DNA from 2 places in the Qipengyuania sp. Mu-71 genome. Region 1 is predicted to be linked to the other one. Evidence: riboswitches for the same ligand, from Rfam matches in the RefSeq annotation. Region 1 holds a riboswitch; the other holds the start of a gene.
The links. Region 1 has a riboswitch for cobalamin ahead of V6B15_RS04325 (TonB-dependent receptor plug domain-containing protein). Riboswitches for the same ligand answer to the same signal wherever they lie in the genome.
Positions count from the first base shown of each region.

Region 2: another riboswitch for cobalamin. It lies ahead of V6B15_RS14960 (TonB-dependent receptor plug domain-containing protein); the one in region 1 lies ahead of V6B15_RS04325 (TonB-dependent receptor plug domain-containing protein).

Region 1 covers NZ_JBAJHR010000001.1:842,518-860,275, reverse strand. The annotation lists gene V6B15_RS04335 (FecCD family ABC transporter permease) at 1-104, opposite strand, end outside; gene V6B15_RS04330 (ABC transporter substrate-binding protein) at 101-916, opposite strand; gene V6B15_RS04325 (TonB-dependent receptor plug domain-containing protein) at 913-2,820, opposite strand; cobalamin riboswitch at 2,911-3,101, opposite strand; gene V6B15_RS04320 (cell wall hydrolase) at 3,263-4,351, shown strand; gene V6B15_RS04315 (hypothetical protein) at 4,470-4,811, shown strand; gene mdh (malate dehydrogenase) at 5,217-6,179, shown strand; gene V6B15_RS04305 (hypothetical protein) at 6,188-6,676, shown strand; gene sucD (succinate--CoA ligase subunit alpha) at 6,673-7,563, shown strand; gene V6B15_RS04295 (2-oxoglutarate dehydrogenase E1 component) at 7,661-10,492, shown strand; gene odhB (2-oxoglutarate dehydrogenase complex dihydrolipoyllysine-residue succinyltransferase) at 10,510-11,748, shown strand; gene lpdA (dihydrolipoyl dehydrogenase) at 11,759-13,171, shown strand; gene V6B15_RS04280 (hypothetical protein) at 13,221-14,030, shown strand; gene V6B15_RS04275 (dipeptidyl-peptidase 3 family protein) at 14,012-15,697, opposite strand; gene V6B15_RS04270 (amidase family protein) at 15,825-17,159, shown strand; gene V6B15_RS04265 (PepSY domain-containing protein) at 17,174-17,758, shown strand, end outside.
Region 2 covers NZ_JBAJHR010000004.1:569-12,168, reverse strand. The annotation lists gene cobD (threonine-phosphate decarboxylase CobD) at 1-840, opposite strand, end outside; gene cbiB (adenosylcobinamide-phosphate synthase CbiB) at 837-1,781, opposite strand; gene V6B15_RS14980 (cobyric acid synthase) at 1,781-3,241, opposite strand; gene V6B15_RS14975 (ABC transporter ATP-binding protein) at 3,248-4,021, opposite strand; gene V6B15_RS14970 (FecCD family ABC transporter permease) at 4,018-4,995, opposite strand; gene V6B15_RS14965 (ABC transporter substrate-binding protein) at 4,992-5,765, opposite strand; gene V6B15_RS14960 (TonB-dependent receptor plug domain-containing protein) at 5,823-7,751, opposite strand; cobalamin riboswitch at 7,914-8,123, opposite strand; gene cobO (cob(I)yrinic acid a,c-diamide adenosyltransferase) at 8,156-8,761, opposite strand; gene cobC (alpha-ribazole phosphatase family protein) at 8,758-9,291, opposite strand; gene cobS (adenosylcobinamide-GDP ribazoletransferase) at 9,282-10,034, opposite strand; gene cobT (nicotinate-nucleotide--dimethylbenzimidazole phosphoribosyltransferase) at 10,031-11,107, opposite strand; gene V6B15_RS14935 (hypothetical protein) at 11,249-11,407, opposite strand; gene V6B15_RS14930 (helix-turn-helix domain-containing protein) at 11,410-11,600, opposite strand, start outside.

The DNA.
Region 1 (17,758 bases):
GCATTAGGCGTGCTTGCGGGGTCGAGCCAGACCCGCCCCGCCAGCAGCGACAGGGGCAATGCGATGGCCAACAGTCCGGCGAAGATCGCGATCGCGCGGTTCATGATGCGGCCTCCCTGATCGCGGCCAACCGCTCGGCCGCGCGGATGATCGTGGGGCCGCCGCAATAGAGCAGGCTGGTATCGAACCGCGCCCGGTGCATATCGCCCAGGCGGCCGAGAACCGGATGCGACTGACCCAGTTCACCGCCCGCGATCAACAGGACTTCGGGCGGTTCGGCGACGACGTCTTCGAGCGCGACATATTCTGCCTGCGACAGCCCGCGCACAGGGGCGGCATTGGCGAAGCCGGTGCGGACCAGCAGGTCGCTGACCAGTGTCTGCTCTCCGGCGACGATCCCGCCCGGCTGCCACAGCAGCGTGGCGACGCTCTCGCCATCCGCAGGTGCGGCGGCAGCAAGCGCGGCGTCGATGCGGGCGATCAGCCGCGCGCCCGCGGGTTCATCGCCCGCCAGCGCGGCGAGATCGCGGATCTGCTCTTTGCTGGCAGCGACATCCGCAGCGATATCGAAGGTGACGACCTCCATCCCCAGTTCGGCGAGCGCCGCGCGGGTCGCCGGCGCGAGGAAACTGCCCGCGACCACCACGTCGGGATCGAGCGCGAGCACTTCCTCGACCGTCCCGCCGGTCGCCGCGAACCGCGCCGCGACTGCCGCTTCCATCGAGCTGGCGCGCGGGTCCTTGCTATAGTGCGAAATCGCCAGCAACTGCCCGGGAGCCGCAACCTCGGCAAGGATGGCGTCGGTGCAGGGATTGAGGCTGACGATCGTCGGCCCGCGTTCGGGAGGCGGCGCACCGGCCCCGCCCCCCGCGCAAGCGGCGAGCAGCAGGACCCATGCGACGATCAGCGGTTTCACATCTTCGCCCTGATCCCGCCAAACACGCTGCGTCCGGCAGTGCCGTAACCGGCCACCGTCTGGTAATCGGTATCGAAGACGTTCTCTACCCGGCCGAACAGTTCGAGATTGTCGCCGATCCCGAAGGAAGCGCGCAGGTCGAGCAGTTCGTACCCGTCGAGCCGGTTCGTGTTGGCGCCGTTATCCCAGCTGGGACCGACGATGCGCAGGTCCGCGCCCAGACCGAGGCCGAATGCGCTTTGCCAGTCGGCGTAGATCGTCCCGAAATGGTTGGGCCTGCGCGCAAGGTCGAGCCCGCTGGTACGGTCCTCGGCATCGACATAGGAATAGATCCCCGCCAGCCGCAGCCCGCGCAGCAGGTCGATGCCGGCTTCGGCCTCGACACCCTGCGCCCGCGCGCGCGCCGTGTTGAGATAGACCCCCGACGGGCGCTCCGCAGTAAAGCCGAAACCGATCAGATTGTCGCTGTCGCGGCGAAACCCAGTAAGCGCCAGATGCAGCCCCGAACCGCGCTGGCCCTTCTCGACACCCAGATCGTAGCTGGTGCTTTCCTCGGGCTCGAGCTCGGTGTTCCCGTAGAAGGACAGCAGCTGGTACAGCGTCGGCGCCTTGAAGCCTTCGCCCACGCTCGCGCGCAGCCGCCAGTCGCTGCCGAAGCCATAGCTGACATCGCCGCCGAAGCTGACATGCGTGCCGAACTGTTCGTGGTCGTCCACGCGCGCCCCGGCATGCGCTGCCAGCCGCCCCATCACCCAGCCAAGCTGCGCATAGGCGCCGCTGATCTCGGTTTCGGCCGAAGCATCGAAGCTGGTTTCGAACGCAGTCCATTCGTGGTCGCCGCCAAAGGCCAGCGCCAGTCCGCCCAGCAGGCGGTATTCGCCGCGCAGCGAAACGCGTTCTGAGCTGCCGTCGCTGGCGAAGGTTCCGGTGCCTGCGCCATTGCGATTGGCGCGTTCGGTGTCCGAACGGCTGTAGGCGGCGCGCAGCGTGAGATCGTTGCCGTAATAGGCCAGCCCAACATCGCCCCAATAGCGGGTGGTCTTCTGCGTATCCTCGGTATCGGCCAGCACATAGGTGGGTGCGGGGAAGCCGTCGATCTCGACTTCGCCCTCGGCGAAATTGCCATGTGCGAACAGCTCGAGGCTTGGCGTCAGATTGACGAAGGCGGTCGTGCCCAGCGCGAATTGCTGCGAACCGTCGGCCTCGGTGCCCGAAGCGGCGGCGGAAAAGCCATCGGTTTCGTACCACGAGCCGGTCAGGCCGAAGAACACATCGTCATTGCCCGCGCCCGCCGCCGCGCTGGCGAAGAGCGTGTCGCGCGCGCCGAACTCGACGCTGCCGGTCAGACCGCGCTCGGTCCGGGTCGAGACATCGACCACGCCGCCCACGGCTTCGGAGCCCCAGATGGTGCTGTTCGAACCGCGCAGCACATCGATCTTGCCCGCAGTGCCCAGCAGCAGATTGCCGAAGTCGAACCCGCCCGAGGGGCTCGCCTGGTCGGCCACGCGCACGCCATCGACCAGCACCAGCAGCTGATCGGCACTAGCCCCGCGTACATTGACGCTGGTGACCGTGCCGATCCCGCCGCTGCGCGACAGCGACAGGCCCGGAACCCGGTTCAGCGCACGCACCGGATCGGCGCCCTGGATGGTCTCGATTTCGGTGCGGTCGATGACGGTGACCGACTGGCCGGTGTTGCGCAGATCGGTGCCAAGGCCATTGGCGGTAACCGTGATCACCGCCGCATCGCGCGGTACTGCCGCCGAAGCATAGACTTCGGCCGGCGTGGCCCCGTCGGCATCCTGCCGGTCGACGATCTCGGCCAGCGCCTGTTCGCTCGGGCTCTGCGCCAATGCAGTAGCGGGAATGGCCGAAGCCGTCAGGAAAAACAGATATTTATACACGTAACCTCCTATCATAGACGAATCGCCGTCCATGACGGGAGGGAGCAGAATCGCTCCTTCCACGTTTGCCTACGATACACCCCGCCCGCGGCCGAACGACGGTCATGGGCAGGTCTCCTGGCTCCCGGATCGACGCTTTCCCGCCGCCTTCCCGGACGCAAGGCCCAGTGGCATGTAGCGGGATCGCTCCCCGGTCACAGTTGCGGGGGCAGCGGAGGGTTTGCACCTCCTTCCCTCTTCGGGCCTGCGCGAACAGGCCAACCCGTGACTCGGCCGCCCGACTAACGCGCGATGCCGCAATGCACAAGACGATCCTTCGTTAAGCACTATCTGGTAGTTATATGGCAACCGCACCTTACGTCCCGATGCGGGATGGTGCGCCCGTCCGGCTATGGATATGGACCAGGCTGGGCTATTGCAGCGGACAAAAGCAGGAAGCGAATTGCGTCAATCGAAGGCCAGAGCGGATCGAAGCAGGCGTGCCCCGCGCGCCCCGTCCGCACGCGCCAGGCGGTTCGAGGCGCGCCGCCAAAAGCGGCGCAAGCTGGTCTCGCGCGGGGCGCTGCTCGCCGGGGCGATCGCATTGCCGACGGTTGCCGCGCAGGGCGAATGGGCGGATCTGAAAAGCGCGATGGGGCTTGCCGAGGAACGCGTCGCCTTCGCCCCCATGCCGTTCGAAACCCCGGGTGACAGTTTCCCCGGCTCGGCCTTCTATTATCTCGAGGATGCCCCGCGCCTGGCGATCGATGTGAGCGACCTGCGCCAGAGCGAGGGCACGTTCGAAACGGTCGAATTTGCCGAAAGCCACGGGGCGGGCGCCGCGGCGCAGGCGTTCCGCCAGGCGGGCAGCGGGCTCGACAAGGCCCGCGCGCTGCAATGCCTGTCGATGGCGGTCTATTACGAGGCGGCCAGCGAAAGCTACGCCGGGCAGCAGGCGGTGGCGCAAGTCGTGCTCAACCGGGTCGCGCATCCGGCCTATCCGGCCAGTATTTGCGGCGTGGTGTTCCAGGGATCGGAGCGCACAACCGGCTGCCAGTTCAGCTTCACCTGCGACGGATCGCTTCGCCGCACGCCCGCCCGCCAGGCCTGGGCGGTGGCGCAGTCGGTCGCGCTGGGGGCGCTGGCGGGCGAGGTGTACCAGCCGATCGGGCTCGCGACGCATTACCACACCAATTACGTGAACCCCTATTGGGCAGCGAGCCTGGATTTCATCGGCGCGATCGGCGCGCACCGGTTCTATCGCTGGAAGGGCGGCGCGGGCACCGCGGGCGCCTTTACCGATGCCTATGCCGGCAGCGAACCGCTGGCTGCACCCAATGTCCGGCGGGCGGAACTCGATGTACCGGGTCCGGTGGCCCCTGCCCCGCCGTCGAACGACACGATCAGCCTCGGCGCGGCGTCGACGGCCCCTGTAGGCGCGACGGGTGCGACGACTGCCGTCCCCGCGAGCACCAAGCTGCCGCAATCGGGGCGCGTGAAGGACGAATATGCCAATTCGGGCAAATGGATCAGCGAGCCGGGCCGGAAGTAACCGTGTCGCTTGCGCGGAGGCAATCCTTTACGTCTTCACAACCATGCTGCGGAACCGAAGCTTAGCGGTGGCCGGGTAGGACAGAATGATCCCCCAGCCGCTTCACAAGGATAGAGGCATGCCCCTCCATTTCGCCGCCGCTCGTTCCGCCGCGCATTCGCCGATCGCCCGCGCCTTGGCGAAAAAGGCGCTCGCCCGCGCTGCCAACGACAATGGCGATGCGGCGCATATGCAGGCGGAAGCCTCGAGCTTCGACCATATGATGCGCGCGGCGCTGCGGCACTTTGCCGAACACGGCATGGGCGCCGCCGAAGCCGCGCGGCAGCAGGCCGAACAGGCGCATTTCACCGGCGATACCGAAGCGTATGAATGGTGGCTGGGAGTCTGCCGCACGCTCGACCGCCGGCTTGCCGAAAGCCTCGAGGGATCGATCGCGATCGACGCGCTGCTCGCCCGCTAAGCCGCGGCGCAGCCGGGGTAAGCATTCTTCCGGAGGTGACATACCCGCCCGCTTAGGTGCTCATGGGCGCAAATCCGTGCCAGCAATGCACGCTCGCGTCGCGGCGCTCGCCCCGTGGCGAGCGGCAGCCCAGCGAGGCCACAAGGGATTCGCGATCTGCAATCCCGTTTGCCCGCACCGCCAGCATATCCTTGAATTCGCGCGCTTATTGCAACTGCGAACCATTTGCAAACATAGTTTGGGGGCTGCAAGCATTGGCGGTTGCAATCCCTCCGGCGCGGGCCTAGGGCGCAACCGCAATCGACCGGGTGCCATGCCTCCTCTGCGGGACACTTGACGCATGGCCCAGTTTCGGTCCGGGTATCATCTCTGTCCCGCACGGCAGGAACAAGGACCCTCATTTCCATGGCACGCAAGAAGATCGCCCTTATCGGCTCCGGCATGATCGGCGGAACGCTCGCCCACCTCGCGGCGAAGAAGGAAATGGGCGACATCGTCCTGTTCGACATCGCCGAAGGCATGCCGCAGGGCAAGGCGCTCGACCTCAGCCAGTGCGGCCCGGTCGAAGGCTTCGACGCCAAGATCACCGGCAGCAATGACTATGCCGACATCGCCGGCGCCGACGTGGTGATCGTCACCGCGGGCGTGCCGCGCAAGCCCGGCATGAGCCGCGACGATCTGCTCGGCATCAACCTCAAGGTGATGAAGTCGGTCGGCGAAGGCATCAAGAACAACGCGCCCGACGCATTCGTCATCTGCATCACCAACCCGCTCGACGCGATGGTCTGGGCGCTGCGCGAATTTAGCGGCCTGCCGCACAACAAGGTTGTCGGCATGGCCGGCGTGCTCGACAGCGCGCGCTTCGCCACCTTCCTCGCCTGGGAATTCGACGTCTCGGTCAAGGACGTCAACGCCTTCGTGCTCGGCGGCCACGGCGATACCATGGTCCCCGTGACCAGCTACACCACGATCAACGGCATCCCGGTCAACGACTTCGCCAAGATCAAGGGTGTCTCGGAAAGCCGCATTGACGAAATCGTCGATCGCACCCGCAAGGGCGGCGGCGAGATCGTTGGCCTGCTCGGCAACGGTTCGGCCTATTACGCCCCCGCCACCAGCGCGATCGCGATGGCCGAAGCCTATCTCGGTGACACCAAGCGCATCCTGCCCTGCGCCAGCTATGTCGATGGCAAATACGGCCTCGATGGTCTCTATGTCGGCGTGCCGACGATGATCGGCGCGGGCGGCACCGAAGAGGTGATCGAAATCGAACTGTCGGACGAAGAGAAGTCCAACCTCAAGGTCTCGACCGATGCGGTCGAAGAACTGCTCGAAGCCTGCAAGGGCTTGGACAGCTCGCTGGCCTGAGCGAGACGATGCGGAAGCTCTTTTTCCTCCCCGCCCTGCTGCTCGCCGCTCCCGCCGCGGCGCAGCAGGAGGCAGCCACCGCACCGCACGTCGCAGAAGCGATCGCCGCTTGCCAGGCAATCACCGAAACCGATGATGTGCGATACGATAATTTGCCCCCGATGGAGTGGGACAATGCCAAGCGGCGTGGCGCACGATCGCAGCGTGTGTTCAAGGGACTTTACCAGAAAGAGGGCAATAACACGCTGATCGTCGTTGCGAACGAGCAACTCGAGGCCAAGACCTGCGTCGTGCAGGCCTTCCTTCCGGACACCGCTTCCTACGTCCCCCTGCTGCAAGAGGTTTCGCAGTCGATCGGCATGCCCGAACAGCAGGACGGTTACAGCTATTTCTGGACGATCGCGGGCCATACGGTCCGGGTCGATCCCGCGGGTGATGCAAAGCGCCCGTTCGCCCGTTTCGAAATTTCCGCAATTCCCCAGGAGAGTGCCGAATGAGTATCCTCGTCGACAAGAACACCAAGGTCATCACCCAAGGCATGACCGGCGATACCGGTACGTTCCACACCGAGCAGGCGCTCGCTTACGGCACGCAGATGGTTGCGGGCGTGACCCCCGGCAAGGGCGGTAGCGAGCATATCGGCCTGCCCGTTTATAACACCGTGTCCGAAGCCAAGGCCGAAACCGGCGCGACCGCTTCGTGCATCTATGTCCCGCCGCCCTTCGCTGCGGATTCGATCCTCGAGGCGATCGATGCCGAGATCGAACTGATCGTCGCGATCACCGAAGGCATTCCCGTGCTCGACATGGTGCGCGTCAAGCGTGCGCTCGAAGGCTCGAAGTCGCGTCTGATCGGTCCGAACTGCCCCGGCGTCCTGACCCCCGGCGAATGCAAGATCGGCATCATGCCCGGTTCGATCTTCAAGAAGGGCAGCGTCGGCGTTGTCAGCCGTTCGGGCACGCTGACCTATGAAGCCGTGCACCAGACCACCATGGTCGGCCTCGGCCAGACCACCGCAGTCGGCATCGGCGGCGACCCGGTCAACGGCACCAATTTCATCGACGTGCTCGACCTCTTCCTCGACGATGACGACACCAAGTCGATCATCATGATCGGCGAAATCGGCGGCAGCGCCGAAGAGGAAGCCGCCGAATTCATCAAGCAGGAAGCCGCCAAGGGCCGCGAAAAGCCGATGGTCGGCTTCATCGCCGGACGTACCGCGCCTCCGGGCCGCCGCATGGGCCATGCCGGCGCCATCGTTTCGGGTGGCCAGGGCGGCGCCGACGACAAGATCGCCGCGATGGAAGCTGCGGGCATCCGCGTCTCCCCCTCGCCCAGCGAACTCGGCACCACGCTCGACGCGCTGCTGAAGGAACTCGCCTGACGGCCAGCGCGGACGGCCCCCTGTTTCGGGACCGTCCGCGCGGCTGAGGCATTGCCATAGAGAGCCGACAGCAGGTCGGCACGAGAAGGTGACCCGGATGGGCAACGAAAGCCACGATTTCCTCCCCGAGCTGGGCGACCAGGAAGGCCCGCAGCAGGGCCCGAGCTGGGGCAACCCCCGCTGGCTTGCCGAAGTGGTCGACAGCGAGGCGGATCTGACCGCCGCGCTCGATCCCACGCAGATGCGGCTGGCGGTGGACAAGGCGGCGGAAAAGACGGGCAAGGCGCTCGATCCCAAGGCGATCGAGCAGGCGGCGGACGATTCGATCCGCGCCATGCTGCTGGTGCGCCTCTATCGTGTGCGCGGCCATCTGGCTGCCAATCTCGACCCGCTCGGCCTGTCACACCGCGAAGTGCCCGAGGATCTGACGCTCGAATGGCATGGCTTTGGCGGCCAGGAAGACCGCGAGGTTTATGTCGGCGGCGTGTTCGGCTTCGAATGGGTCAGCATCGGCGAGCTCTTCGACGTGCTGCGCGCGACCTATTGCGGCAATGTCGGCCTCGAATACATGCATATCTCGGACACCGAGGAACGCCGGTTCCTGCAGGACAAGTTCGAGACGCCCGAAGACACGATCCAGTTCACCCCCGAAGGCAAGAAGGCGATCCTCGCTGCCGTGATCCGCGGCGAGCAGTACGAGAAATTCCTCGGCAAGAAATACGTCGGCACCAAGCGGTTCGGCCTCGATGGCGGCGAATCGATGATCCCCGCGCTCGAAGCGGTGATCAAATATGGCGGCCAGCTGGGCACGCGCGAGATCATCTACGGCATGGCCCACCGCGGCCGGCTCAACGTGCTCGCCAATGTCATGGGCAAGCCGTACAAGGTCATCTTCCACGAATTCTCGGGTGGCAGCGCCAATCCCGACGATGTCGGCGGTTCGGGCGATGTGAAATACCACCTCGGCACCAGCACCGACCGCGAATTCGACGGCATCAACGTGCATATGTCGCTGGTGCCCAACCCCAGCCATCTCGAAGCGGTGAACCCGGTCGTGCTCGGCAAGAGCCGCGCACAGCAGGCGATCCGCGACGATCTCAAGCAGCACGAGCAGGTCCTGCCGGTGCTGCTCCACGGCGATGCGGCCTTTGCCGGCCAGGGTATCGTGTGGGAGTGCCTCGGTTTCTCGGGCGTGCGCGGCTACAACACCGGCGGCTGCCTGCACTTCGTCATCAACAACCAGATTGGTTTCACCACCAGTCCCCAATTCGCGCGTTCCTCGCCCTATCCCAGCGATGTGGCGAAGGGTGTGCAAGCACCGATCCTGCATGTGAACGGCGACGATCCCGAAGCGGTGACCTTCGCCTGCAAGCTGGCGGTCGAATACCGCCAGACCTTCGGCCGCGACATCGTGATCGACATGTGGTGCTATCGCCGCTTCGGCCATAACGAGGGCGACGAACCCAAGTTCACCCAGCCGCTGATGTATGACGAGATCCGCCAGCACCCCAAGGTCAGCGAGATCTACTCCGCGCGCCTCGAGGAAGAAGGCGTGATCGAGAAGGGCTTTGCCGACGGGCTGAGCGCTGAGTTTATCGACCACCTCGAACAGGAGTTCGAAGCGGCCAAGGATTACAAGCCCGACCAGGCCGACTGGTTCGGTGGCCGGTGGTCGGGCATGAACAAGCCCGCCGATCCCGAGACCGCACGGCGCAATGTCGAAACCGCGCTCGAGAAGAAGCTGTTCGACAGCCTCGGCCGCACGCTCACCTCGGTGCCCGACGACCTGACCATCCACAAGACGCTGGGCCGCGTGCTCAAGGCCAAGGAGGAGATGTTCTCCAGCGGCGAAGGGTTCGACTGGGCCACTGCCGAAGCGCTCGCGTTCGGCAGCCTCGTCACCGAAGGCTTCGGCGTGCGCTTGTCGGGCCAGGATTCGGGGCGCGGCACGTTCAGCCAGCGCCACGCGGTCTGGGTCGACCAGAAGGACGAGCGCAAATACATCCCGCTGACCACGCTGCCGCATGGCAAGTTCGAGGTCTATGACAGCCCGCTGTCCGAATATGGCGTGCTCGGCTTCGAATACGGCTTCGCCATGGCCGATCCCAAGAGCCTGGTGATGTGGGAAGCGCAGTTCGGCGATTTCGGCAATGGTGCGCAAATCGTGATCGACCAGTTCATCGCCGCGGGCGAGGTCAAATGGCTGCGCGCCAACGGCCTCGTCCTGCTGCTGCCGCATGGCTACGAAGGCCAGGGGCCCGAGCATAGCTCGGCCCGGCTCGAGCGGTTCCTGCAGCTGTGCGCGAACGACAATATCCAGGTCTGCAACATCACCACGCCGGCCAATTACTTCCACGTCCTGCGCCGCCAAATGCTGCGCAGCTTCCGCAAGCCGCTGGTCATCATGACGCCCAAGAGCCTGCTGCGCCATCCGCTGGCGAAGTCGGATGCGGCGGAATTCATGGGCGATCAGCACTTCATGCGGATCAAGTCCGACATGAAGGATATTGCCGACGAGAAGGTCAAACGGCTCGTGCTGTGCAGCGGCAAGGTCGCCTACGACCTGATGCAGCGCCGCGACGAGGCAGAGCTTGAAGACGTCTCGATCGTCCGGATCGAGCAGCTCTACCCCTTCCCCGGCGAACCGCTGGCCGTGCGTCTCGAACGCATGACCAATCTCGAGCAGATCGTCTGGTGCCAGGAAGAGCCGAAGAACAACGGCGCGTGGTTCTTCGTCGATCGCCTGATCGAGGAAGCCGCCGAGGCCGCCGGCAAGACGGGCATGCGGCCCTGCTATGCGGGCCGCGAAGTCGCTGCCTCGCCCGCCACGGGTTACGCCAGCCGCCACCAGGTGCAGCAGGAAGCCCTCGTCAACATTGCACTCGGACTCAACGGCAGCGCGCCGAACGTCCGCAGTGACTGCAAGTAACTCGGGAAAGCGAGATTATGGCCACCGAAGTCAAAGTTCCCACGCTGGGTGAATCGGTCAACGAAGCGACCGTCGGCGAATTGCTCAAGAAGGTCGGCGACGCGGTCGCGGTCGACGAACCGATCGTCAGCCTCGAAACCGACAAGGTCGCGGTCGAGGCCCCCTCGCCCGTCGCCGGTGTGATCAAGGAATTCAAGGTCGCGGTCGGCGACACGGTCGAGATCGATGCGGTCATCGCGGTGATCGAGGAAGGCGCTGCGCCTGCCGCCAAGGGTGCCGAAGCCGGCCGGGCGCAGGAAGAACGCGCCGAAGGCAAGCAGGAACGCGCCGATACGCCCGCCCCCGCCTCCGCCGCCTCGTCGGACGCCGCACAGACGCTGTCGCCCGCGGTGCGCCGCGCAGTGCTCGAACACGGCGTCGACCCCTCGACCATCAAGGGCACCGGCAAGGACGGCCGCCTGACCAAGGAAGACGTGATCGCAGCGGCGAATGCCAAGCGCGATGGCGGCGCGGCCCCGACTGCATCCTCCGCTGCACCCGCTTCCACCGGTGGCGAGCGCCGCGAGGAACGCGTCAAGATGACGCGGATGCGCCAGACGATCGCCAAGCGGCTCAAGGGCGCGCAGGAAAACGCCGCGCTGCTCACCACCTTCAACGATGTCGACATGTCGGCGGTGATGGAAGCGCGCGGCAGGTACAAGGACCTGTTCGCCAAGAAGCACGACATCCGGCTCGGCTTCATGGGCTTCTTCGCCAAGGCCGCCTGCCTCGCGCTGAAGGACGTCCCCTCGGTCAACGCCTATATCGAAGGCGACGAGATCGTCTATCACGATTATGTCGACATCTCGGTCGCCGTGTCGGCACCCAACGGCCTCGTCGTCCCGGTCATCCGTGACGCGCAGGACAAGGGTTTCGCGCGGATCGAGAAGGACATCGCCGATTTCGGCAAGCGCGCCAAGGACGGCACGCTGACGATGGACGATATGAAGGGCGGCACCTTCACCATCTCCAACGGCGGCGTGTTCGGCAGCCTGATGTCGACGCCGATCATCAACCCGCCGCAGAGCGCCGTGCTCGGCCTGCACCGGATCGAGGACCGCGCGGTAGTGGTCGATGGCGAGATCGTCATCCGCCCGATGATGTATATCGCGCTGTCCTACGACCACCGCCTGATCGATGGCCGCGAGGCGGTCACTGCACTCAAGATCATCAAGGAAGCGATCGAAGATCCCACCCGGATGCTGATCGACCTTTGAGGAAGAAATAATGGCTGAATACGACTACGATCTCTTTGTCATCGGTGCAGGCCCGGGGGGCTATGTCGCGGCAATCCGCGCGGCCCAGCTCGGCCTCAAAACCGCTTGCGCCGACAGCCGCGATACGCTGGGCGGGACCTGCCTCAACGTGGGCTGCATCCCGTCGAAGGCGATGCTGCACGCATCCGAATATTTCGACGCGGCGAGCAATGGTTCGATGGCCGCGCTGGGTGTCGACGTCACTCCGAAGCTCAATCTCGAGCAGATGCACGCGCAGCGCCGCGATGCAGTGAAGAGCCTGACCGGCGGGATCGAATTCCTGTTCAAGAAGAACAAGATCGACTGGAAGAAGGGCCATGCCACCTTCCAGGACGCGCATACGGTCAAGGTCGGCGACGAAACCTTCACCGCGAAGGACGTGATCATCGCCACCGGCTCTTCGGTCACCCCGCTGCCGGGTGTCGAGGTCGATAATGACAAGCAGATCGTGGTCGATTCGACCGGTGCGCTCGAACTGAAATCGGTGCCCAAGAAAATGGTCGTCATCGGCGGCGGCGTGATCGGGCTCGAACTCGGTTCGGTCTGGCGTCGTCTCGGCGCTGAGGTGATCGTGGTCGAATATCTCGACAAGCTGCTCCCCGGCATGGACGACGATGTCCGCAAGGAAGCCGCCAAGATCTTCAAGAAGCAGGGTATGGAACTGCGCCTGTCGACCAAGGTCACCGGCTGCACCGTCAAGGGCAAGAAGGCCACGCTCACGCTCGAACCCGCCGCGGGCGGCGAAGCGGAAACACTCGAAGCCGATTGCGTGCTGGTCTCGATCGGGCGCCGCCCCAATACCGAGGGTCTTGGCCTCGACGCGATCGGGCTGGAAACCAACCAGCGCGGCCAGATCGAGATCGATCACGATTTCCGCACCAAGGTCGACGGCGTATGGGCGATCGGCGACGTGGTCCCTGGCCCGATGCTGGCGCACAAGGCCGAAGACGAAGGCATCGCCTGCGCCGAGAATGTCGCCGGGCAGACGGGCATCGTGAACCACGATCTCATCCCCGGTGTGGTATACACCTGGCCTGAGTTTGCCGGTGTCGGCCTGACGCAGGAAGAAGCCATCGAGAAGATGGGCGGCGACAAGTCCAAGGTCAAAGTCGGCAAGTTCCCGATGATGGCCAACAGCCGCGCCAAGACCAATCACGAACCCGACGGCTTCGTGAAGATCATTGCGGAAGCCGAAAGCGACCGCGTGCTCGGCGTTTGGGCGATTGCCAGCGTTGCCGGGACGATGATCTCGCAGGCGACGCAGGCGATGGAATTCGGCGCTACATCCGAAGATATCGCCTACACCTGTCACGCCCACCCGACGCATTCCGAAGCGATCAAGGAAGCGGCTATGGCGGTTCAGGGCAAGCCCATCCACGTCTGACCGGATGGCGAAGTCAGCGGCCCTTCCTGCGACAAGCGAGGGCCGCTGAATGGCCGGGCGCGCGGCAATCGTCCTCGCGCTCGGCACGCCCGTTCTGGCGGGTCTGATCTTTCTTGCTGTGGGCAGCGCTCCGCTGGCCTATCCGGTCGGCAATGCGCTGGCCCTGTTGCTGGCGTTACCGGTTGCAGCCCTTGTGCGGATACGCCTGACCGGCAGCCGCCAACGTGTGCTGGCGGTGCTGCTGCTGGCGCTGCTGTTCATCCCGCTCCTCAGCGGCCCCCACCTCAACGGCATAGCGCGCTGGCTGCCGCTGGGGCCGGTCACGCTGCATGCCGGTGCGCTGGTTGTTCCGGCACTGGTGGTGCTGGCGGCGCGGGACGCGGAGTACGCCCCGCCGATCCTGCTGGCAGCGCTGCTCGCGGCCAGCCTGCAGCCCGACGCGGCGACCGGCCTCGCGGTGATGATGACCGCCATCGGGCTCTACAATGCGAATGGCGACTGGCGGATGGTGCCGGTGGCGGGGATCGCCTTTCTCGCCAGCATCAGCGCGGGGCTGCGCGGCGAATTACCCGCCCAGCCCTTCGTCGAGCGCGTGCTGGTCGACCTGGCGCTGCACCAGCCATTTGCCGCGCTCGGTCTCGCCGCCGCATTGCTCGCCAGCTTCCTGCTAATCGCTCACGCGCTTCCTGCGGAGAAACCCGTGCGCCATGCGCTGGCGGGCTCGCTGTTCGGCTTTTCGCTCGACGCGCTGGTGTCTAACTATCCAAGCGTGCTCATCGGCTACGGCGCCGCGCCGATCCTCGGATACGGGCTGGCACTGGCGCTCGCGCGAAAGGCCCCTCAGACCCCGTCGGGATAGACCGGCGCGATATCGACCGGGATGTCCGCCATCGCCGCGAACCGCGAATTGGCGGCATCGTCGAGCACCGCATGGCGATCGAAGAAGGCCTTGGTACCCGCATAATCGCCGCGCGCCTGCAGCATGAGCTGCGCGCTCAGCAGATCGCGGATGCCCGCTTCCATCGCCGCGTAATCCACCGTGTACCGCTGCGCCGCGCCATCCCAGGCGAATGCACCCTTCTCTTGAAGATAGCCATATTGCAGCTTGGCGCCGCGGCCATGCGCGCTTTCGGTGCCGAACCGCATCGAACGGAACAGGCCGGTGAAATAGGTCGAGAACAGCTCGGGCTTTTCCGCGGCGGGGATTTCGCCCTTCTCCATCATCAGCAGGATGTTCCAGATGCCCATCACATCGGCCTTCGATTCCTCGAGCGCCGAATACTGGTCGCGCAGTTCCTCGTTCACCGTGGTCTGCCGGCCATCGACGGTGATCGTGCCCGGCCCGAGACTGTGCGACAGCTCGTGGAACAGCGTGTTGGCTTCCATGTATTTCTTAGCCACCAGCGCTGCCTGGTCATCCTTGAGCACGACATCGGCCATCGGGGCGAGGATACGGTCGTATTTGGCGCCGAGCACATTGGCCAGGATCACCTTCTTGGCCCCCTTCGCCTCGCGCACGCGCTCGTCATTGGGCAGGTTGAAGGCGATGGTCTGCGTGCCCGGGACATTGTCGCCGCCGCCATGGACCTGATCGGCTACTGCAATGGGGCTTTCGAACCCGCGCTGGAAATTCTTGTCCGCGTCGGGGATGGGCAGGTTCTCTTCCATCGTCCGCAGGTAGTTCTTGTACTTCGCCAGCGCGGCGCTTTCTTCGGGATTGCGCAGCGTCACGAAGCTTTCGAAGGCGGTCTTGGTACCGTACAGCCGGTCGGTATAGACCTCGTAGGGACCGATCGCGACCTCGATCGGCGTATCCTGTAGGTCCATCCACGCCATCTCGCTGGCAAAATAGTCGTCGGTCAGGAAACTGGCCGCGCGCAGCGAGAGAAATTTCTTCAGGCTGGGGTTGGACGTCCGCTGTGCCGCCCGTTCGAGCAGGCGTGCGGCGGGCACCAGCCATTCGCGATATTCCTGCGAATAGGGGACGGCGATGAAGCCCTCGCCGCTGCGCTTGACCACCGTATAGGGGCTGGTCAGTGCCTCGCGCTGGTCGGGATTGGCCGCGAGATAGGCGTCGAATTCCGCGCGCGTCAGGTCCTGCGGATAAAAGCCTGCCCCTTCCGGCATGGCCTGCGTCCCCCAGAAGGGGTGCAGTTCGGCGACCTCGTCCCACGGACCGAAATTGCGGTCGAACATCGCCACCAGCATGTCGCGGTCGGCGCGGCGGCTGCGCGCGATCGTCTCGCGTAGCCGCGGCAAGTCCGCGCCCCGCTGGCGCAGGTAGATCTCGTCCATATAGCCGCTCGCTTCGATCAGCAGGTTGACCACCTCGCGCTCTTCCCCGGTAAGGAAGGACGTGTCGGGCGCCATCTCGATCACCGCCAGCTTGGCGTATTGCGCTTGGAGGTCGTAGCCATCGGGGGCCGCGGCGGCAGGCGGCACCGCGCTGGGTTCGATCCGCGTGTCGGTGACGGCAGGCGTGCAGGCGGCACTGGCGAGCAGCAGGGGCAGGATGGCGCGACGCATGGGATATCCTCTGAAATTGTTCGGTCTATCGCTGGAAAACGCCATGCGGCGCTGATGTGTCCTGCGCAAGAGCGCGATTGACCGCGCGGTTCGCTTATCCGACATTGGCGCGCAGGGAGGAAAGAGCATGGCCTATCCGACACTGACCACGAAACCCGGGGCGATCGAGATCGCGGGCGCGATCCGCCATGGCGAGATGTCGCCGCTCGAGGCGGTGGAAGCGGCGATTGCGCGGATCGAACATCTCGATGCGCATATCAACGCGGTGGTGGTGACCGACTTCGACCGAGCGCAGGAACAGGCGAAGGCCATGACCGCCGGGCGGCTGCCCCAGGACCAGCCGCTGTTCGGCGTGCCGATGACGATCAAGGAAAGCTTCGATGTCAGCGGCCTGCCGACTTGCTGGGGTCACAGCGAATATGCCGACACGATCGCCGCGCGCGACGCCTGGGTGGTCCGCCAGCTCAAGGCCGCCGGCGCGATCATCCTCGGCAAGACCAATGTCCCGCCCGACCTCGCCGACTGGCAATCGAACAATCCGGTCTATGGCCGGACCAACAATCCGCACGATCACGCGCTGTCTCCCGGTGGCTCGTCGGGCGGTTCGGCGGCGGCGGTCGCGAGCGGGATGGTACCCTGCGACTTCGGCAGCGATATCGGCGGGTCGATCCGCGTCCCCGCGCATTTCTGCGGCGTCTGGGGGCACAAGAGTAGCTGGGGACTGATCTCGAAGCGCGGCCATGTCCACCCGGTAGCAGCGGGGCAGGAGGCGCATGACGGCGCGTTGTCGGTGATCGGGCCCCTGGCGCGCAATGCCGCCGACCTGCGGCTGCTGGTCGAACTGACGCAGACGGTCCCGCTGCGCGCGCGGACCAGACCGTTCAAGGACAGCCGCTTCCTGCTGCTGCTCGATCACCCGTCCTGCCCGACCGACGATGCGGTGCGCGGACCGTTCGAAGCGGCGGCCGCCGAGCTCGAACGAGCGGGTATCAGCGTCGATCGCGCAAGCGACCTCGTCCCCGACCTCGCCGCGCAGCAGGCCGATTACATGCGCATGCTCAATGTGACGCTCGCACGCGGCATGCCCGGGCCCGACGGGCAACGCGCCAGCGCGACCGACTGGTTCGACATGCGCGATGCGCAGGCGCGGACCGAGTTCGCCTGGGCCGCGCTGTTCGACAGCTACGACTTCGTCCTTGCCCCGCCTGCACCGCTGCTGGCCTTCCCCCACCGCGAGGATCGCCTCTTCGATGGCATGGCGACCATCAACGGCACCGACCAGCCGGGGGCAACCGCGCTGTGCTGGGCGGGGCTGGCGACCTATCCCAACCTCCCCTCCACCGTCTTGCCTGTGGGCGAAACGGGCGGCTTGCCTTGCGGAATGCAAGTCATCTCGCGCAGGTGGGCGGATCTCGATTGCCTTGCCGCGGCAGAGGCGATCGGCACGATCCTCCACGGCTAGGGAGCCTCGACGCAATGCAACGTCCGCGCATCATGCAGCGCATTTCACGGTGGCACATCTGGCTGGGCTGGCTGGTCGGTCTGCCGGTGCTGATGTGGACCGTGACCGGGCTGGTCATGGTGGCCAAGCCGATCGAGGAAGTGCGCGGCAACCATTTGCGCAAGGAGGTGCCCGAACGTGCGCTGCCCGCAGATACCGAGATCGCGGTCTCGCTGCCCGCCGAAAGCACGAGGCCGGTGCGCGCGGTCACCACGCAGGTCGAACGCGGCGAGACGATTACGCGCATCGCCTATATGGACGGGACGACCGCGCGATACCGCCCCGATGGCAGCGCGATGGGCCCGCTGTCCGAGGTCGAGGCGCGGTTGATCGTGGCCGAAGGTATCGAGGGCGGCGACAAGGTCACCGCGACCGCGCGGTTTGCAGCCGACGACGTCCCCTTCGATTTCCGCCGCCCACTGCCGGTCTGGCAGGTGGCGCTGGCGGACGGCACCCATGTCTATGTCGGCACCGAAACCGGCGAGATCGAGGCGGTTCGCACGCGCTGGTGGCGGACCTTCGATTTCGTCTGGGGCCTGCACATCATGGATTTGCAGACG
Region 2 (11,600 bases), on a different contig from region 1:
AAGATCGGTTCCGCCGCGATCATTCAGGCCCGCCGACGCGATCAATGTCCGCAGCTCGTGCATCCGCAGCGCCAAATGTTTGCGGGTTGCCGCCTGCCATTCAACATTTGCATAGGCTGATTTGCCGATAGCCAAGGCCGGTCCGGAAACATCCCAGCCGCCGAGCCTTTCCCCAATTTCGCGCAGAACATCGGGTGGAGCTAGCACCGCACCCAGCCGGAGCCCTGCCAGGCCGTAGAATTTGCCGAAGGATCGCAGCACTATCAGCGCCCGCCTCCCGGCAAACGGAGCGACGCTTTTCGATGGATCGAGATCGGCATAGGCCTCGTCCACGATCAGCCAGCCGCCGCGCTTCGCGAGTCGGGCCCGCGCGTGTTCGATCCGCTCGACAGGCCAGCAATGCCCATCGGGATTATTGGGATTCACGAGCACCACGACATCGGCCTTTTCGACCAGCTCCAGCGGATCCAGCCTTTTTACGACGCTTGCGCCGTCAGATCGCCAGCTTTGCGCGTGATCGGCATAGCTTGGAGCGCGAACCGCCACCGTTTTCGCCCGCAGGATCGACGGCAGTTGGCGGATGGCGACCTCGGTTCCCGCAACCGCGCGGCAGTAGGCAGGATCGCATCCGAACGCACCAGCCATGGCGCTCTCGCAGCTCGCGCGGGCTATCTCGCCCGGCAGCCGTGTCCATGCATCGGTCGGCATCTGGGGCAACGGATAGGCAGCCGGATTGATACCGGTGGACAGGTCGATCCATGGCAGGGGCGCATCGGGAAATGCCCGCGCCATCGCATCGATCCGCCCACCATGGCCGGAAACGAGATCGGGATCGCTCATAGCAAGTGAGCCCATCCAAGCGCAGCTAAAAGCAGAGCGGCGGCAACGACGACCCGCTGATAAAGAGCCAGCGCACGGCGAATATCGGCCGCGTCCGGGTCGCCTGCTTCGGCGTTGAGCCATGGCTCTTCGCTCGTCGCCGCGCCATAGGCTCGTGGGCCAGAAAGCCTGATGCCAAGGGCCCCTGCCATCGCCGACTCCGGCCATCCTGCATTGGGAGAACGGTGCTTGCGGGCGTCGCGAGACATCACCTTTATGGCCCGACCCGAACCAGCACAGAATGTGAATAGGGTCCCCGTCAAACGTGCGGGGATAAGGTTGGCGAGGTCATCCAGCCTGGCGGCGACCTTGCCAAAAGCTTCATATCGCGCATTGCGATGGCCGATCATCGAATCGAGCGTGTTGATCGCCTTGTAGGCAAACAGGCCCGGCAATCCCAAAAGCGCCCCCCAGAACAAGGGCGCGGTGACGCCATCGGAGGTGTTCTCTGCAAGGCTCTCGATAGCAGCTCGAGCGATGGCGGCCTCGTCAAGCTCAGCAGTCTCGCGACCAACGATGCGGCTGAGCGTGCACCGTGCCGCATCGATCCCCGCGCCCTCGAAGGCGCTGGCCACGTCCGCGACGTGATCGTGCAGCGAACGTGCGGCAATCAGGCTGGAGGCAAGAAGAGCCATCAGCACGAAACCTACCCACCCATCAGCCAGGACCAGCTGGATCGCCAGTCCAAGCAGGGCTGCAAGCGCCACCAGAAACAGTATTACGAGACCGCCCATCGCGACCCGCGCGGACCTGCTCCATGCTTCTCGATTGCCCAGACACTCCGCCCGCTCGACCAGCCAGCCGAACCAGCGCACCGGATGCCCGATCCGTCTGTCCAGCGCGTCCGGCCAGCCGAGCAGGGCTTCTACCGCCAGCCCTGCGAGCATGATCCAAGCGGCCATCACCGCGCCAGCGCCAACAGAGCATCCACGTCGAGGGCCGCCCCAAGCCCGTCGGCAAGCTCGTCCAGCGCACTTTCGACACTGTCTTCGTAGTCGAGCGTGCTGCTCCGACCGCTGCACAATCGCTCGAGCCAGCGAGAACGAAACGCATCGCTCGCGAACACGCCGTGGAGATAAGTGCCGATCAGGCGGCCACCTCCCGCGATCGCGCCATCGCAGCTGCCATCCTCGAGCTCGCAGAATGGTCTACTCAGCGCAGGGCCAAGCGAACGACCGGTGTGGATCTCGTATCCTGTCACGTGGTCGCCATGGGCGATCGTGGTTCCGCTCATGGGGCGAACCACTTTCTCGAGGGTCATCATCGTCGTCATATCGAATAGGCCAAGACCGTCCGCCGATCCTGCCAATCCATCTGCCGCGTCGGCGTCTTCGATCCGCTTGCCCAGCATCTGAAACCCGCCGCACAAGCCGACAATGTGCGCTCCCGTGCGCCAGGCGGCGACGATGTCATGGTGCCACCCTTGGTTCCGCAGCATCGCGAGGTCGGCCAAGGTAGACTTGGTGCCCGCGAGAATAATCGCATCCGCCTCTCGCGGAATTGGCTGGCCGGGGGGAATGAAACGGACTTCCACATCCGGCTCGGCGCGCAGCGGATCGAGATCGTCGAAGTTGCTGATCCGCGACAGCATCGGCACGGCAATAAGAATGGCACCGCTTTTCAGTCTGGCTTGGTGCAGCACGACAGCGTCTTCTGCGGGCAGCCGCGCGGCACATTGCAGCCATGGCACGATGCCGAAGCAGCGCCAGCCGCTACGGTCTTCGATGAAGCGCACGCCATCTGTAAAAAGGGTCTGATCACCCCGAAAGCGATTGATGACGAAGCCTGCGATCATCTCGGCATCATCTGCCTCGATGACGGTTCGGGTGCCCACAAGCGATGCGATGACCCCGCCACGATCGATATCGCCGACCAGCACTACGGGAACGTCGGCAGCGCGCGCGAAGCCCATATTGGCGATGTCGCCCTTGCGCAGGTTCACCTCGGCCGGGCTCCCCGCGCCCTCGATTATGACGAGGTCGTGCGCCGATTTCAGGCGGTCGAATGCCTCGATCACCGAGGGAAGCAGGCTTCCCCGATTGGCCATATAGGCCGCCGCTTCCTCGCTGCGCAGGGCTTTCCCATTAAGCACGACTTGCGCACGCCGATCGCCTTCAGGCTTGAGGAGCACGGGATTCATATCAGTCGATGGATCGAGGCCTGCTGCTCTTGCCTGCAAGGCCTGCGCCCGACCGATCTCGCCGCCACCGGGGCAGGCTGCGGCATTGTTCGACATATTCTGCGGCTTGAACGGAGCGACCCCGATCCCCCGGCGCGCTGCGATCCGGCATAGCCCGGCAACCAGCAGCGACTTGCCGACATCCGATCCGGTGCCCTGAAGCATGATCGCGCGCCCGGTCATGCTACGTTATGCAGGGCCGGAGATTTCGAGCCGGGTATGCGCGCCGTCGCTCAGAACCTGAGCGTCGATGCCAAAGACATCGCGCAATCGTGTGGCTGTGAAGGTCTCCTGCGGCGTGCCGTTTGCGACAATTCGGCCTTCGTGCATCCAGAGAACCTTGGAGGCGTAGCGCAGCGCGAGGTCGAGATCATGAATGACCGTCAGGACACTGCGTCCAGCGCGCGTCATGTCGGCGAACAGCTGCATGGTCTGATGCTGGTAGCGCGGATCGAGTGCGGCGACGGGTTCGTCCGCCACAACCAGTGGAGTTTCCGCTGCAAGCGCCCGGGCCAAATGCACGCGCGACAATTCGCCGCCCGAGAGCGTGTCCGCAGCGCGTTCCTCGAAGCCGTCCAACTGGCATACTCGGATCGCGCGCTCCACCGCCTCGCTGTCTTCCTGCGACAAGCGACCAAGGGCAGCGCCATATGCGAACCGCCCGAGCGAAACGACATCGCGAACCGGCTGAGGCCAAACGAGCGGACGCGCTTGCGGCAGATACGCAACGCGGCGAGCGCGCGCTACCGGCGAAAGCATTTCCACCGCCGTTCCATTGATCGAAGAGCGTCCCGCGTCCTTTTCCAACAGGCCTAGCGCAAGACGCAGGAGGGTCGTTTTGCCCGACCCGTTTGGCCCTATGAGCGCGGTCAGCTCGCCCGCGCCGAGAGCAAACGCGGCGTCGGCGATCAGAACCCTGCCGTCGACCGAATAGCCGAGGCCTTCTGCCTCCAGCAGCGTCATGCCAGCCTCCTGCGCGCGGCGATCCATATGAATACTGGGGCGCCCAGCAATGAGGCGACGACGCCGAGCTTCAGCTCGCTATCGGTCGGCAGCACGCGCACGCCGATATCGGCGAACACGAGGATCAGCCCGCCGAGCAGGGCGGAGGGCACCAGTAGCCGCGCGGGATCGTAGCGAAGGAAGGGCCGCACAAGATGCGGTGCGACGATTCCGACGAAGCCGATTGCTCCGGCCAGCGCGACTGCGGCGCCCGTTGCCAGCCCCGCGCCGACAATCACCGCCAGCCGTTGCCGCTGGAGATCCAGCCCCATTCCTTCGGCCGCCTCGTCGCCAAGGGCAAGCGCGGATAGGCCGCGACGGGAGGCCAGCAGAATCGCGACCCCGATCGCCATGAATGGCAGAGCAAATAGCAGGTCGTCGAAGCTGCGATTGTCCACCGTCCCCAACATCCAGTTGACCATGTCCGCGAGGCTGAAGGGGTTGGGAGCAAGGTTCATCAGCAAGGCCATGATTGCCGCCGAGAAACTCGAAAGACCGACGCCGATCAGAATTAACGTAACGACGGAACGCGTGCGGATGGCGGCGAGCGCCACCAGTAGCGTAGCGATCAGCGCGCCAGCTACTGCCGCCAGCGGCAGCACCAGCGGGCCTGCGGTTGCCAGACCGAAATAAAGCACGAAGGTCGCGAATAGTGCGGCGGTGGCCGACACGCCGAGGATACCCGGCTCGGCCAACGGATTTCGCAAGAGGCCCTGCAAGGCCGCGCCGCTCATGCCCAGCGCCGCTCCAACGAAACCTGCGGCGAGGGCGCGCGGCAGGCGGATTTGCCAGACGACCAGTTGATCGCCCTGGCTCGACTGGAATGCGAGAGCGCCCAGCACCCGGTCAAGCGGCAAGGGCACCGATCCCAATGCGACCGAGAGGACCAGTGCGCCCACAAGGCTTGCCAGCAATATCGCCACTACCCGGTTCATTGCGCGCCTTCCTTCCCTTCTGCGAGCGCCTCTACCGCATCGATCAGGAACCAGCCCCCGCATGAGGTCCAGGCCCCTTCCAGCGGCACGACTGGCAATTCGCGCAATTGTGCCCGCGCCACCGGATGACGCGCCGCGCTCCAGTTATCGACGTGGTTGGTCTTGCTTTCGAAAAAGGCTGCCGCGATCACGTCGGGCCGGTCATAGGCGAGCCGTTCCAGTGGCAGTGGGTTCCAACCCGGTCGATTCTGAAAATTTCGCAGGCCCGCCGCGACAAACAGTTCATGCACCAGAGTGCCTTCGCCCGCGGTTACGCCTGCCGGGGTCATGTAAAGAACTTCGCGTTGAGGACCGGACCTCTCTGCAAGTGCCTTCAATCGCCGATCCATATCGGCAACGAGCTTTTCGGCCTCATCCGGTTTGCCAAGTTCGGTGCCCACCCGCAGCACCTCATCCCGCACTTCGGCAATCGATTGGGGGAAGCCGATCTGCACGACCGGGACTCCCGGCTCCTTCATGAAATCGGCGATATCGTGCCCGCCACCGTAAGTTCGCACCACCAGATCGGGTTGCAGTGCCAGCACATCTGCCGTGCGCGGACGGACCGTGGGGATCCCTTCGGCCGCCGCCCGCATGTAGGAAAAGCGTTTTCCCGCATCGGGCGACAGCGCAAGGATATCCTCGCGGTCCGCGAACTTCAGGACATACTGGTCGGCGCAGTAGTCGAGGCTGACGATGCGTCGCGGCGCGTCCGCTCCCCGCTCCGCCACCTGCGCACAGGCCGAGAGGAGGCACGCCAGCGCCGCGAGGGTCGTCCGAACCATCGATTACATCCGGTAGCGCACGCCGCCGAACACCGCACGACCAGGTTGGCCGTAGCGGAAGATCGTTTCATACTGCTCGTCGAACAGGTTCTCGATCCGACCGAAAATTTCGATCTGCTCGGTAATGCCAAAGCTCGCCCGAATATCGGTCACCACATAGCCATCGAGGCGGGTGGTGTTGGTGGCATTGTCGAAGCTGTCGCCCGCCACGAACACGGTGGCACCGATGCCGATGCCGTTCTCCATGCGGTAGTCCGCGACCAGACTGATCGTATCCTCCGCACGTCGTGGCAGGCGATTGCCGTTCACATCGTTTCGGGCGTCGATGGTGGTGTAGTTAAGCGCGACGTCGAAGCCATCGGTCGGACGCAGCGCCAGACCGAATTCCCAGCCATCGGCACTTGCGAGTGCGATATTGTCGTATGTGCCGAACGGGCGTGGATTGGCCGGATCCTGACACGCCGGGATCGGATTGCCGGTGCAGCCGACAAACGCGATCAGATTAGTCGCGTCGCGTTCGAAATAAGTGACGCCTACCTCGGCCCGTCCACCGAGGAAATTGTGCGTTATACCGACGTCCCAGTTTTCCGATTCCTCGGGCTCGAGATCGGTATTTCCGAAGTCGCTGAACAATTGGAACAGCGCAGGCGCTTTGAAACCTTCGCCATAACTGCCGCGCAGCACGGTATCGCCGCCGTTGGGCGAATAGGCACCGCTGGCAGCGAAGGTTGTATTATCACCGTAGGTTTCGTGATCGTCGTAGCGAACGCCACCAGTCAGCGAGAGCCCGTCCAACGGCGTCAAATTGAGCTGGCCGTAGACCGAGTTGATCCACACATCATCGCCAATCGCGGGCGCACCGAAACTCGAGCTGAGATACTCCGATTCCTCGCGCTCTGCGCCGAAAACGAGCTCGGCTATGTCGGCTGCGTCGAATACGCCCTGATATTCGTAGCGAAGGTTCTCACCGAAAGCGTCGAAGGTTTCGGAGTTGGTATCGAAGCTGAAATTCCGTCGGTCGATCCTGGTGTATGCAATCCCCAGCCGGTTGCGGAAACGTCCATCCAGGAAGTTGGCATTGATCCCACCATAGCCGACCAAATCGTCGCGGTAGGAAACCTCGTTGGTATCGCCCAAGCCCGTCGCCGTGAAGCCATCGATTTCGGTCTCGCTGTCGGCATAGAAACCGCGCAGATCGATCGAGAAATTCTCGCCCAGCGCGATATCAAACTTGGCGTTTGCGCCAAGGCTTTCGAACCCGTCCGGCTCGGTTCCACCGCGCGCCTCGCTGAATGCGGAGATGCCATCAGTGCGATAGTAATTGCCGCCAACACTCACCCCGACAGGGCCGAACTTGCCAGAAACGTTGCCGACGAGTTCCGCAGTGTCGCGCTCACCATATTCGGCACGCGCGAACACGCCGAGGTCCTCGGTCGGCTCGCGGGTAATCAGGTTCACCACTCCGCCGATCGCTTGGCTGCCGTAGAGCACGCTTTGCGACCCACGCACCACTTCGACCCGCGCGATGTTGCCGGTGAGGGCAGGGCCGAAGTTGAAGCCGCCACCGGTCGAGGACGGGTCGTTGAGCTTTACCCCGTCGATCAGGACGACGGTCTGGTCGCTTTCTGCGCCGCGGATTGAAACGCTCGTGCTGGTGCCGATCCCGCCATTGCGGTTGAATGTAACGCCGGGAACCGTGCGCAGAATATCGAGAACCTCGCTCGGCTGACGGTTCACGATCTCCTCTTCCTCGATCACGGTGACCGATTCACCGACCTGGCTGATCGCACGTTCGGTGCGGTTGGCAGTGACAACGATCGTTTGGGAGTTCACTTCCTCGTCTTCGGGAAGATCGACCGACTGAGCGAACGCGCCGGTCGAACACAGAGCCACGGCCGATGCCGCGACGGACACATAGAATGCGGTTTTCATTGAAATATCCAAAGCCAGCCCACGCGGAGGCTCCGGTGCCCGCATGGTAAACTCGACAGATGGCCCGCCGCCGCTCGAAATGAGCCGCGACACCGGAAACCGGCCTGGCTGTCGTTACTTCGGAAAAAGAATTTTCCTGTCCCACTGGGCTGGACCCGGCCCCGGACGAACGACGCGACGGCAGGTCTCCTGGCTTGCCGATCAACGTCTTCGAACCGTCTTCCCGGCGCCACCCACTGCAGGGCTTAGCCAGTGACATGCTGGTTCGGGACTCCTGGCTCACAGTTGCGGGCACAGCGCCGGTATCTCACCGGCTTCCCTCTTAGCTCCAGGCGATTTATCACCTGCAGCACCGTCTGATCGCGCCAATGCGCGGCATAAACGCCGCTGTCAATCCTTGCAGACTAGAAGTCGATCCCCTGCTGGGCACGAATGCCAGCGCGATAGGCATGCTTGGTCTCGGTCATCTCGGTGACGGTGTCGGCATAGTCGATCAATTCGGGCTTCGCATCGCGCCCGGTCAATATCACTCGCGTATCGCCCCGGCGTTCAAGGGCATCGATGACGGCTTGGGGCGTGAGGTAGTCGTAGCGCAGCGCAATAATGATCTCGTCGAGCACAACCAGCGCGTAGTCACCATTCGCAATCAGTTCGCCCGCCTTTGCGAGCGCCTTCTCGGCAGCCTCGATATCGCGATCCTTGTCCTGTGTATCCCAAGTGAAACCATCGCCCATAACGTGCCAGTCAACCAAATCCGGGAAGCGCGCGAAAAACTGCTTTTCGCCCGTCTTCCATTTCCCTTTGATGAACTGCACTACGGCGACCTTCTGGCCCCACCCAAGCGCACGAGCGATGACGCCGAAGGCAGAGCTCGACTTGCCCTTGCCGTCGCCGGTGTGGACCAGCACCAGGCCGCGCTCCGGATCTTTTAGCTCGCGCCGCCGCTTGGACTGGGCAACCTGCAGTTCCTTCATCCTCGCTGCATGCGTTTCTCTGTCGGTATCGCTCATAGTGCCTCTTTCGGTTCGACGGTCAGGAACTGGCCGAAGCCAAGTTGGATTTCAAACGGGTTTGCACGGCCCAGAACAGCGCTGGCACATCGAACGACGCCGAGATGCGTGACGGCGAGGATATCGGCATCGCAACTCGCCGCATCGCGTAGATAGGCCCGCACCCGCTCGGTCATCTGCGCCACATTCTCACCGCCATGTGGTCGCGCCCCTTCGACATCTTCTGCCCACGCATCGATTTCACCACGCGGAATGGCGTCCCAAGCCTGCATTTCCCAGTTCCCGAAATCGATCTCCATCAGTCTCGGGTCGGCGTGGATGGGAAGGTCGAAATGCGCGGACAGCTGCTCAGCCAGCGCATTGCATCGGGTCAGCGGACTGCTGTCGATCCGTGCGAAGCGGTCGGGCAATGCGGTCACGAGTGAGCGGAGGCTTCCCTCGCCAAGGGCTCGAGCGGGAACATCCGACCGGCCGTAGCATATTCCCGCAGCGATCTCGGGCTGGCCGTGGCGCAGCAGGATCAGAGCCATGCGATCAAGCCTAGGTAGAAGCCGACTTCGCTGATCTGCTGCACAGCGCCAAGGCAATCGCCCGTATAGCCACCCAGCTTGCGCTCGAAGACCAGCCGCGTCAAACCATGGCCGACACACAGACTAACCAGGCCGCACAGCACGGCGCTGGGCCCAAGAACGGTCGCGCCGATTGCGACCGCGGCAATCCCGGTGAGTGTCGCCAGCACCAGCGGAGCTGCTCCGATCCCCTTGGCAACCGGTTTCGCGATCCCGTCGGCGCGTGCATAGCGACTGGTCGCAATCACGATCACTGCCGACAGGCGCGAGGCTCCGTGCGCCACGGGCAGAGCGGCAAGGGCGAGCATGAAGGGCAATTGGGATAGCGCAGCGATTTTGAGCAGCAGGATGAGGAACAGCGCCGCCGCTCCGAACGTTCCGAGCCGGCTGTCGCGCATGATCTCCATCATCCGCTCGGCTGTCGGCGCGCCAAGCCCATCGAACAGGTCGGCCAGCCCATCTTCATGGAAGGCTCCTGTCGCCAGCAGCGTGGCTGCGGTCCCGAAGATTGCAGCGACGAAAGCGCCGCCGATTGTCCAGCCAAGTGCGAAGCCAGCCGCTCCGATGGCGCCGATTGCAAGTCCGACAAGCGGATAAAAGCCGGGTGCGGCCTCGAAATCGCGCTCGTCCAGCTTGGCTGTGGGCAATGGAATCCGCGTGAGAAACACCCACGCGGCAAGCAATGCGAAGAAGGGGCGTTTCATGAAGCCGGAGTAGCGCCGGAAACCCCGGCTTGCGAAAAACTCGCCATTCCGAACAGCGATAGCGCAGCGCGGATCATCGGCACGGCAAGCAATGCACCGGTGCCCTCGCCCAATCGCATGTCCAGATCGAACAAGGGCTCGGCTTCCAACCAATCGAGCAACGCCCGATGTCCGTGCTCGGCCGAGCGATGCGCGTAGACGAAAGCCTTTTCGCAGTCCGGCTCGATCGCCCTTGCAAGCGCGGCGGCAGCGGTGGCGATAAACCCGTCGACGACCACCAGCTTGTCCGATGTCCCGGCACCGATCATCGCGCCCGCCATGGTGCCGATCTCGAAACCGCCGACCTCGGCGAGCGCCTCGATTGGCGCGAGCTCTCCGGTGCGCGCCGCCGCGCGTTCGAGTATCTCTCTCTTATTGGAGAGACCGGTATCGTCGAGACCCGTGCCGCGTCCGACCAACTCGGCGACCGAAATGAAACTCAGCTTGTGCGCCAGCAGGGCCGCTGCGGAAGTGTTGGCAATACCCATCTCGCCAAAACAAACTATCTTGCTCCCGATGCCGCTCGCAAAATGTCGTCCTTGCGTGATTGCCTTGCTCGCCACCTCTGGACTCATCGCAGGCCCCGTAGAGCTGTCGGACGTGCTTCGTCCGAGTGCCATGTCGATCAGTCCATCACGTTGCGCTGGCAAATGCATGATCCCACAATCGACGACAGTGACCGGTATGCCGAACTGCGCTGCGATGGCATTCGCCGCAGCCCCGCCTGCAAGAAAGTTGGCAACCATTTGGCCTGTAACTTCCTGCGGGAATGCCGAAACACCCTGTGCCGCGATGCCATGATCGGCAGCAAAGATGGTCAGCGATGCCGAGGCATTCTCGGGATTAATGTCGCCTATGATCGCCGCAGACTGAACGGCGAGGCTTTCAAGCCGCCCCATTGATCCGGTTGGCTTAGTCTTATCGTCAATCAGACGCTGAAGGTCGGCTCGGGTCATATTCTGCGCGTCTAGCGAATGCAGAATGACTTTGGAACGGCGTGAACTGGGCATACGCACCGAGCGCTTAACGATCATCCAATGGCGGGGGCAGGGCCATCCTACGAGCGCCAAGCTTCTCGCCATTGTGACGTGCCGAGCGAACCGCAGCTTTCAAGTCGAGACGCCTACGATGTGAATGACTGAATTGGGGCGCGAAGCGGACATTGCTCCTGTGCACTAGAAGCGCCGCGAAAGTTCCACGACCACGCTGGCTGCCAATGCATCTTCGGCTTTCTCGCGTCGCTCCCGAACCGTCGATACCAGCTGACGCTTCGAGTGGCTTGGCATCTTGACGATTGCAGCGAGCACGATGGCTTTCATGAGATCGTGATGCATGGTCATTGCACAGCTTCTGCAGTCGGCTCATCTGAATTCTTCCGCCGTCTCTCAACCAGCGATCGGAGACTGGCAGTCAGCACCAGCGTCGAACTGCCCAGCTTGATGATCTCGATCTCACGTTTACCGATGAGCACATAGAGCGTGCTGCGCCCGATCCCGAGATAGCGGCAGGCCTCGGGGACACGCATCA